Regions from separate parts of the Aquincola sp. J276 genome, predicted to be linked through region 2. Evidence: riboswitches for the same ligand, from Rfam matches in the RefSeq annotation. Region 2 holds a riboswitch; the other holds the start of a gene.
The links. Region 2 has a riboswitch for cobalamin ahead of LRS14_RS20580 (cobyrinate a,c-diamide synthase). Riboswitches for the same ligand answer to the same signal wherever they lie in the genome.

Region 1 (4,947 bases), on a different contig from region 2:
GGCACCACGTTGCCCAGTCCCAGGCGCTGCAGCGTCTCGCCGACGAAGGACGACTCGCCGGCCGCATAGGGCCCGCTGCCCACCTCGAAGTACACCCGCTGCCCGCGCAGCGCCGGCGGCACGCGGGCCGCGGCGGCGCCGATGCGCTGGTCGACGCGGGCCCACAGCGCCTGCCCGGCACCCGGCCGGCCCAGCAGCCGCGCCACGGTTTCCATGGTGCGCCGGGCGCTGTCGTGGGTGCGCGGCTCCAGCACCACCACGCGCAGGCCCAGGCCTTCCAGCCGCTCGACCGCGCGCGACGAGGCCGCGGCCAGCACCAGGTCCGGCCGCAGCGCGACGATGCGCTCGATCTGTGCATCCTCCAGCCCGCCGACCTGCGGCAGGCGCCGCACCGACTCGGGCCAGTTGGAAAAGCGATCCACGCCCACCAGCCGGCCGCAGGCGTCCAGCGCGCAGACCGTCTCGGTGAGCGAAGGCAGCAGCGAGACGATGCGCTGCGGCGGCGGCGCCTCCAGCGGCAGCGGGCGGCCACGGTCGTCCAGCGCCTCGGGCGCGGCGACGGCCGCACCGGCCAGCAGGGCCAGCAGGCCCAGCAGGCCCATCAGGGACGGCCACCAGGCGCCGGCCCTCATGCCGCCGGCCCCTTCACCCGCACCGGGCAGCCGGCCACCATCAGCGTCACCCGCATGCAGGCCGCGGCCACCGCCTGGTGCAGCAGGCCCAGCGCATCGATGAAGCGGCGCGCGTCCGCCGACATCGGCGCCACGCCCAGGCCGATTTCGTTGGACACCAGCACCACCGGCCCCGGCGCGGCGGCCAGGGCGGCGCACAGCGCGGCGCGCTGCGCGGCCAGCGCCGCCTCGTCGGCCGGCACGCCCTGCAGCGGCATCGCCTGCTGGGTGAGCCACAGCGTCAGGCAGTCCACCACCAGCAGCCGGCCAGATGCGGACAGCCGCCGCACCGCCTCGGCCAGCGCCTGCGGTTCCTCCACCGTGGCCAGCCCGGGCACCCGCGCCGCGCGCTCCTGGCGGTGGCGCTGGATGCGCGAGGCCATTTCCCCATCGCCGGCCAGGGCGGTGGCGATGAGCACCGCCTCATGCGCCGGCGCGGCCTGCAGCCAGGCCGCGGCCCGCGCTTCCGCGCAGCGCGACTTGCCGCTCTTCTGGCCGCCGAGGATCAGCTCATGCATGTCACAGCATCTTCGCGCTGTAGCGCAGGCCGATCCAGGCCTGGCGTCCCAGCGCCTGGTACTCGCGCGCCGGCTCGTACTGCTTGTCGGTGGCGTTGAGCACCTTGGCTTCCAGTTGCCACTGGGGCGCGAAGCGCCAGCGGGCGCTGAGGTCGAGCAGCGCATAGGCGCCGAGGTTGACGTTGCCGTCCGGCCGCGCGCCCACCGACAGCAGCGAGGCGCCGAAGGCCCAGCGGCCCAGGTCCAGGTCGGCCGACAGGCTTTCCTGGTGCGCGGCGCGGCGCGTGAGCCGGTTGCCGGTGCCGTCGTCGATCGCATCCAGGAAGTCCACCGTGGCGCGCAGCTGCAGCGCGCCCAGGCGGTGCGCCGCGGTGAGCGTGGCGCCTTCCAGCGTGGCACGGCCCACGTTGCCGGCGCAGCCGTACTGGTAGCCCGGGCCGGGCGGGCAGAAGGCCGCGTCGGGCTGGTAGGCCACGAGGTTCTTCACCCGGTTGCGGTAGACGGTCAGCCCGGCCTCGCTGCCGTTGCGTCGCCATTCCACGCCGGCCTCGATGCTGCGACCGCGCTCGGCCTCGATCGTGGGCACGCCGTAGTCGGGGTAGTACAGGTCGTTGAAGCTCGGCGCGCGGAAGGTGGTGCCGGCCAGCGCCCGCACGCTCCAGGCGGGCGCCAGGCTCATGCGCCAGCCCAGGCGGCCGGTGCTGTTGCCGCCGTAGACGGAGCTGTCGTCATGCCGCAGGTCGGCCTGCAGCGTGTGGGCACCGAAGCGGCCCGACCAGCCCAGCACCAGCGCGTTGTTGCTGCGGCGCTCGCTGCCCAGGTAGGTGCTGGCATCGGCCTTCTCCACCAGGCGCTCGAAGGCGACGACCACCTGGGTGTCAGCGTCGGGCGTCCAGGCGTTCTGCCAGGTGAGCTGGTTGCGGCGGGTGCGGTAGCGGTCGGGCGCTCGGTCGCCGCTGCGCAGGTCGTCGTCGCTGTGGGCGATCTGCACCGAGGTGGTCCAGGCCGCGCCGAGGCGGCCGCGGTAGTCCAGCGACACCACGCGGGTGTCCAGGTGGTTGCGCATGTCGCCGCTGGCGTCCTGGGCGAAGTCGGGCGCCAGGTATTCACTGCCGTCGTACTGCGAGCGCAGGCGCGTGTCGGTCACCAGCAGGCCCACCCGGTGGCCTTCCACCGGCGTGACGCCCAGCTTGAGCGTGCCGCTGGTGCGGCGGTGGCCGTCGCGGTCGGGGTTGTAGTTGCCGAAGCGGTCGCCCTCGCGCAGCGACGACACGCCCTCGTCGCGCTCATGGCCGAGCGAGGCCGCATAGTCGAACAGGCCGCTGGCGCCGGTGACGGCCACGCTGCCCTTGCGCGCGCCATAGCCGCCCACGGCCGCATCGGCGTCGAAGGTGGTGCCGGCGCCCGACTTCCCGGTGCGGGTGAAGATCTGGATCACGCCGCCCACCGCATCTGCGCCATACAGGCTGGAGCCGGGCCCGCGCAGTACCTCGATGCGCTCGATCTGCGACAGCGACAGCGCCTCGAACTCCACCTGCCCCAGCGTGCCGGAGCCGATGCGCACGCCGTCGATCAGCACCACGGTGTTGCTGGAGCCGGCGCCGCGGATGAACACCGAGGCGCTCTTGCCGGTGCCGCCGTTGCGCGACACCTGCACGCCGGCCTCGCGGCGCAGCAGGTCTTCCACCGAATCGGCGGTGCTGGCGCGGATGCGCTCGGCATCGATCAGCACCACGTCGGAGGTCACGCGGTCCAGCGGCAGCGGCTCGCGGCTGCCGGTGACCACCACCGTTTGCGCGGTGGCGGAGGAAACGAAACAGGCGGCCAGGGCCAGGCGCAGCGTCAGCGACACCGGTCGCGCGGCAGGCGCGGAAATCAAACGAGTCATGGAAGGGCACAACGACAAGGGCAGCCACCTGCTTCCCCGCGGGCGTCTGCGACATGGCCGCCACCCCGGAGGATGGCTGCCGCTCGTTGGCCGGTATCCGGGCTGGCGGATTCGGCGATGCAGCCTTCCCAGGCCAGGCTCATGAGCCGGCAACCCAGTGGCAGAGGGCATCGCCGCGGGATGGTTGATCAGATCAACCATCCAGTCCGCTTACCGTTGCGGGGGCAGCGCAGGTTGGGCGTGGCCCGTGGGGCCGTGCCTTCCTGCTTCCCGTTTACCCCGGGCTGCAACGAAGCGCAACCCAGGCACCAACGGCCCGGATGCTACCAGCCCCCCGCCTACAATCAGGGTCGCCCACCGATCGCCAACGCCATGTCCACCCTCGAAGATCTTGCCGAGCGGATCGAACGCCTCGTGCTTCGACACGAGGAACTCAAGCGCACCAACGCCCTGCTCGTGCAGCAGGTCGAAGCCGTCACGCTGGAGCGCGACCAGATGCGCTCGCGCCTGAATGCTGCCCGCGCCCGCATCGACGCCCTGCTCGACCGCCTGCCCGCCAACGGAGGCGACACCCGATGAAACAGATGGAAGTCACCATCCTCGGCCAGAGCTACATCCTCGGCTGCCCCGAAGGCGGCGAAAGCTCGCTGATGGCCGCCGTGGCCAGCGTGGACCGCGAGATGAGCGCCATCCGCGATGCCGGCCGCGTGAAGGCCCGCGAGCGCATCGCGGTGCTGGCCGCGCTCAACCTGGCCTACCAGTTGGCCGAGCGCCCGCCCGCCCCGCCGGCCGAAGGCCAGCCGGTGCCGCCGCCGGTGGACGTCGGCGCGCTGGTGCGCCGCATCGACCATGCGCTGGGCGACGACGGCCAACTGTTCTGAGACCCGCCGCCCGCCATGGAAATGCCGGCCTTTTCCTACGGCCCGCGGCAGCACCCGGCCTTAGAATGAATTCGTCCGTCGCATTCGCGCGGGTCCTATATTTCCTCGAACCGATGGTCTATGACCAAGGGCTTGGAACATCGCTCGGCTGGTGTGATCGTCTCGCGTCAGATGAACCCGAAGCCTTGCTGACCTCGCCCACCTGAACTTCCCTTTGGGGTTCGGGAATGCGGCTCGCGGCTTGCGGCGGACACCCCACCCTTCTTGCCTGGCGCGCCCTGCGCGCACCTCCCCCACGTGGCCTACTGGCTGATGAAGAGCGAGCCCGACGAGTGCTCGATAGACGACCTCGTGCGCCTGGGCCGCGTGCCCTGGACCGGCGTGCGCAACTACCAGGCGCGCAACTTCATGCGCGATGCGATGCAGGTGGGCGATGGCGTGCTCTTCTATCACTCGTCCTGCCCCGAGCCCGGCATCGCCGGCGTGTGCCGGGTGGCCAGTGCGGCCTATCCCGATGCCACGCAGTTCGATGCCGCCAGCCCCTACCACGACCCGAAGTCGCGCCCCGACGCGCCGCGCTGGCTGCATGTGGACGTGGACCACGGCCGCAAGACGCGGCTGCTGTCGCTGGCCGAGATGCGGCAACGGCCGGAGCTGGCGTCCATGGTGGTGCTCAAGCCGGGCAACCGCCTGTCCATCACGCCGGTGACGGCGGATGAATGGCAGGCCGTGACGGCCCTGCTGGACATCGCCTGAGGGCGCCCGCCGGATGGACGCCGCCTTCATCGTCTCCCTGCTGCTGGTGGGCACGGCCACCGGCTTCATGGCCGGGCTGCTGGGCGTGGGCGGCGGCATGATGATCGTGCCCTTCCTCACCCACCTGCTGGCTGCGCGCGGCGTGCCGCCTGGCGTGGCAGTGAAGATGGCCATCGCCACCTCGATGGCCACCATCCTTTTCACCTCGCTGTCCAGCGTGCGTGCGCACCACC
Region 2 (4,947 bases):
TGCTCGAACAGCCAGCGCGCCATCTTCGCCATGTCGCCGTTGGCGCCGCGGTCGGACGAGCCGCGGCCCAGCAGCACCACGCCGGTGGTGGTGGGGTCGGGCATGTCCAGCGCCTGCATCGCGCGGCGCAGCCGCCGCTGCAGGATGGCGAGGATGGGGTCGCAGGCGGTCAGGTGCGGGCCGTAGAGGAACTCGACGCCCGGCAGGTGCGCGCGGGCATGCTCGATGGCCTCGGGGATTTCCATCTTCACGTGGCCGGCGGCATTGAGGATCAGCGGCAGCACCAGCACGCGCCGCGCACCGCGGGCCGCAGCCAGCAGGCCGTCGTGCAGGCCGGGGGCGGCGAATTCGATGAAGCACAGCTCGATGCGCCAGCCGGGGCAGCGCTGGCGCCACTGATCGGTGAACTGGCGGATCTCCACATTGCCGCTGTCTTCGCGGGAGCCGTGGCCGATGAGCAGCACGGTGGTGGTGTCGTCGGGTGCGAGGTGTTTCATGCGCTGGCCTGCCGGAAGCGGTGGGTGAAGGCGGCGTCGTACAGCCGCGACTTGGTGAGCTGGGGCCACTGGCGCGCGCCCAGCGTGGGGCTGGCGATCACCATGGCCTGGCTGACGATGCCGGCCTGGCGGCACAGCTGCTTGAAGGTGGCCAGCGTGCCGCGCACGATGCGTTCCTCGCCCGGCCAGCTGGCCTTGTGCACCACCAGCACCGGCGCGTCCTCGGCCCAGCCGGCGGCGCGCAGGCCGGCTTCCACCCGGTGCAGCAGCGTGATCGACAGGAAGATGCACAGCGTGCAGCGGTGGGCGGCCAGCGCCGCCAGGTCTTCGCCTTCGGGCATGGGCGTGCGGCCGGCCACGCGGGTGAAGATGGTGGTCTGCGTCACCTCGGGCAGCGTGAAGCTCTCCACCGCCGCGGCGGCCGAGGCCATGGCCGACGACACGCCCGGCACCACGCCGATGGGCACGCCGGCGACATCCAGGGGCTGCACCAGCTCGATCAGCGTGCCGTACAGCGCGGGGTCGCCGGTCTGCAGTCGCAGCACCGTCTCGCAGCGGGCGGCCTGCGCCAACAGCCAGGCCGACATCTCGTCCAGCGTCATGCCCTTGCTGTCGGCGATCACGCAGCCCGGTGGGGCCCAGCGCGTGGCGGCCTCGTCCACCAGCGAGCCGGCGTAGAGGATGGCCCCGGCCCGCTCGATCAGGCCGCGGCCCTTGACGGTGATCAGCTCCGGATCACCCGGGCCGGCGCCGACGAACCAGACCGTGCCCATCGTCATGCGGTGAGCCGCTCATCGAAGCACAGACGCGCCCAGCGCTGCGGCTGCAAGGTCCGCACGCCCTTGACCACCAGCACGGTGAACAGCGGCTCCAGCGCGACGATGGCCAGGTAGGAAGCGGCGAACAGGCCCCAGTCGGCCAGTGCCGTCGCGTCGTTGCCGATGGCCAGCCAGAAGCCCACCATCACCGTGACGCCGGTGTAGTACACCGCGTCCAGCTTCAGGATGCGGCCCACCGACAGCGCGCCGCCGGACCGGCGCTGGCCCAGCGTGTGGTGCAGCACCGCCAGCGGCACCGACAGCGACAGGAAGTTGACCGACAGGTGCAACAGGTCCTGCGGCTCGAACACCAGGCCCTGCAGCAGCAGCCCGGCCGCGAAGCCGAACAGCGTGGGCAGGAAACCCAGCGTCAGGTAGATGGGCATCGCGCCGATGAAGTGCAGCTCCGAAGGCCCCACCGGCCGGTGGAAGGACTGCATGAACACGGTGAAGAACAGCGCGGCCAGCACGGTGCGCAGCCACAGCTTCGGCTGCTTGAGCCAGGCGGGTGCATGGGCGGCCATCAGCGCCACCGCGGCCAGGTTGGCGGCCATCAGCTTGGGGGTGGCCAGCAGGCCGGGTTCGATGTGCATGGTTGCTCCTGCGGTGGGTCAAGGGCGCAGCAGCGCGCAGGCCGCCACGGGGTTGGAAGGGAAATAGGCGTGGAAGTAGCTGGCCGTGAGCCGGCCCTGGCGGTACACCGCCTCTCCACGGCGGCCGGTGCGTGCCGGGCGCGTGTGCAGCAGCGGCGCCATCGGCGTGGCCAGGCGCGAGTAATGGAAGCTGTGCCCGCGCAGCGTGCCTTCGGGCAAGGCGGCTTCGTGCAGGCCGATGGCCGCCAGCCGCGGCTGCATCGCCGCCTCGCCGGGCAGCAGGCCGGCCATCGGCTGGCGGCGGCCGTGCACGTCGGCCAGGCCGTCGAGCAGGTACAGCAGGCCGCCGCATTCGGCCAGCAGCGGGCGGCCGGCGGCATGGTGGTCGCGCAGCGCGCGGTGCATCGGCGTGTTGGTGGCCAGCGCGTCCAGGTGCAGCTCCGGGTAACCGCCGGGTAGCCAGACGGCATCGCAGGGCGGCAGCGCGGTGTCGGCCAGCGGCGAGAAGAAGTGCAGCTCGGCCCCGGCCGCGCGCAGCAGGTCGAGGTTGGCGGGATACAGGAAGCAGAAGGCGGCGTCGCGGGCGATGGCGATGCGCAGCCCCTGCAGCGCTGCGTCCGCTCGTCCAGGCGAGTGGCCGGAGGGCGGCGCGAAGTCGACGGCCGGCGGCAGCAGCGCGGCCACGTCGCTGCCGGCGGCCAGCGCATCGGCGGCGCGCTCGATGCGGGCTTCCAGATCGGCCAGCTCCGCTGCGGGCACCAGGCCCAGGTGGCGCTCGGGCAGCGCCATCGCCTCGTCGCGCGGCAGCGCGCCCCACCAGGCCAGGTGCGGCGGCAGGCTGTCGCGCAGCAGCCGGGCATGGCCCTCGCCAGCCACGCGGTTGGCGACTACGCCGGCGAACTGCAGGCCCGGCCGGTACTGCGCCAGGCCCAGCGCCAGCGCGCCGAAGGTCTGCGCCATCGCGCTGCCGTCGATCACGGCCAGCACCGGCAGGCCGAAGCGCAGCGCCAGGTCGGCGCTGGACGGGTCGCCGTCGTGCAGGCCCATCACGCCTTCGACAAGGATCAGGTCGGCGGTTCGTGCCGCCTCGTGCAGCAGGGCCTGGCAATGGGCCTGGCCGCCCATCCACAGGTCGAGCTGCTGCACCGCGTGGCCGCAGGCATGTGCCAGCACCATCGGGTCGAGGAAGTCGGGCCCGGTCTTGAACACCCTCACGCGGCGGCCCGCACGGGTGTGCAGGCGCGCCAGGGCGGCGGTGACGCTCGTCTTGCCTTGGCCCGAGGCGGGCGCGGCAATGAGCATCGCAGGACAGCGCGCAGGGCGCTCCTGGAACGGAAGCATGGCAGGGGACGACGGACGACGGACACCACCGGCCTCCTGCCTCCCCGCAGGTTGCCGACACAGGTTGCGCCGCGCGCCTTGCAGCGCGCGATGCACCCACCCTGTTGGCCGGTCTCCGGGCTGGTGGATGTCCTCGGGCACCCTTCCCAGGCGTCTCAAGCCCAGTGGGTGTGTTGCACGAGCCGGCGCGTGTTGCCACGCGCCATCCACTTACCGTTGCGGGGGCAGCTCAGGTTGGATCGGTTCCGTTGGAACGTCTCTTCCTGATTCCCAGTTTCACTGCACCAGCCGGAGGGCCGGTGCGAGCACCAACGGGGCGCACTATAACGAGGTGTGGCTGGTTGTGGAAGCGTGCGCTGGTTTGGTGGGAGTCGTGGTTCTGCGCTTGTCTAGACAAGGTGGTGGTGACCTGCGTGGTGTGGGCGGTTTGCGCTGGGCCGTGCGGGCCGGCCCGGGGGCTTAGCTTCCGCGGTCGGCGCGTTGCGCCGACTGCCCTGCGCTGCTCGCGCCGGTGGCCCGCGGCCCAACTCACCTCCGCTCGCTACGCGAGCTGCGGCTCAAACAGTCGGCCGCAAGTCAGTTCACGAAGCGCTGCGCGCGCGGCCACCGGCGCTGCGCTGCTCGGCGCTCCACATGCGCCCCCGGGCCGGCCCGCACGGCCCTGCGCAAATGTCGCAGCGGTGGTGCTGTGCATTAAGGTGCCCTGGCACGGCGGCACCGTCTGCTATGGACGTGCTGCGCTGGCGCCGTCGGCCTTTGAGCGGCGCTGTTTGCGGGGTGGCGACTTGCTGGTGTTGTGCTGTTTGCGCAGGGCCGTGCGGGCCGGCCCGGGGGCTTAGCTTCCGCGGTTCGCGCTTCGCGCGAACTGCCCTGCGCTGCTCACGCCGGTGGCCCGCGGCCCAACTCGCCTCCGTAAGCTTCGCTCACTGCGGCTCAAACAGTCGGCCGCAAGTCAGTTCACGAGGCGCGCTGCGCGCGCGGCCACCGGCGCTGCGCTGGTCGGCGCTCCACATGCGCCCCCGAGCCGGCCCGCACGGCCCTGCGCAAATGTCGGAGCGGTGGTGCTGCGCATGGAGGTGCCCTGGCACGGCGCCACGGTTTGCGACGAATGTGCTGCGCTGGCGCCGTCGGCCTTGGCGCGGCAGAGCATGCTCGCCAGCGAGGCCGTTGCAGCAGCTTTCCCCACAGCAGAGCACAGCCGCGCGGGGGCGGTGCCCGGTGGGGCGATTTGTGGGGTGGCGAGGAGCGCAGTGCCGAGGTCGGCGCGCGCAGCGCGCTTCGTGAACTGACTCGCGGCCGCTGTCCGAGCGCAGTGAACGCAGTGAACGTAGCGAGTTGGGCCGCGCGACCTCGGCGCGAGCACCGCAGCGAAGTCCGGCCCGCAGGGCCGGACCACCCCAGCATGAGCCCCGCCGGGCATCGCCCCCGCGTGGCGGCCGAACAAGAACAGAACCTTCGGCCTCTACAACGGCCGAACAATGAATACATGAGCTTTGCGAGCACCGCCCCCCGCGCAGCGGCCGAACAAGAACAGCACCTACGGCAGTGGTATCAAGCGCCCCTCCTGCACGACACCGCTGCGCCCCACTTCGAACGAACCAGCCAAAGCCCGCCCCCGCAACACCTGCCGCAACTCCTGCAGCAGCCGCTCGCGCTGGCGCGGCGTGACATGCCGCCCGACGGCCACCGAGACGCCGC

Region 1: linked by a shared signal. The riboswitch ahead of LRS14_RS03345 (TonB-dependent receptor domain-containing protein) and the one ahead of LRS14_RS20580 (cobyrinate a,c-diamide synthase) in region 2 are both predicted to bind cobalamin.

What each region holds. Positions count from the first base shown of each region.
Region 1 covers NZ_JAJONC010000001.1:703,507-708,453, reverse strand. The annotation lists gene LRS14_RS03355 (ABC transporter substrate-binding protein) at 1-632, opposite strand, end outside; gene LRS14_RS03350 (bifunctional adenosylcobinamide kinase/adenosylcobinamide-phosphate guanylyltransferase) at 629-1,189, opposite strand; gene LRS14_RS03345 (TonB-dependent receptor domain-containing protein) at 1,191-3,041, opposite strand; cobalamin riboswitch at 3,148-3,405, opposite strand; gene LRS14_RS03340 (hypothetical protein) at 3,450-3,656, shown strand; gene LRS14_RS03335 (cell division protein ZapA) at 3,653-3,958, shown strand; gene LRS14_RS03330 (EVE domain-containing protein) at 4,271-4,714, shown strand; gene LRS14_RS03325 (sulfite exporter TauE/SafE family protein) at 4,728-4,947, shown strand, end outside.
Region 2 covers NZ_JAJONC010000002.1:586,204-591,150, forward strand. The annotation lists gene LRS14_RS20565 (sirohydrochlorin chelatase) at 1-497, opposite strand, end outside; gene cobM (precorrin-4 C(11)-methyltransferase) at 494-1,276, opposite strand; gene LRS14_RS20575 (energy-coupling factor ABC transporter permease) at 1,273-1,908, opposite strand; gene LRS14_RS20580 (cobyrinate a,c-diamide synthase) at 1,927-3,210, opposite strand; cobalamin riboswitch at 3,338-3,577, opposite strand; gene LRS14_RS20585 (DUF2244 domain-containing protein) at 4,787-4,947, opposite strand, start outside.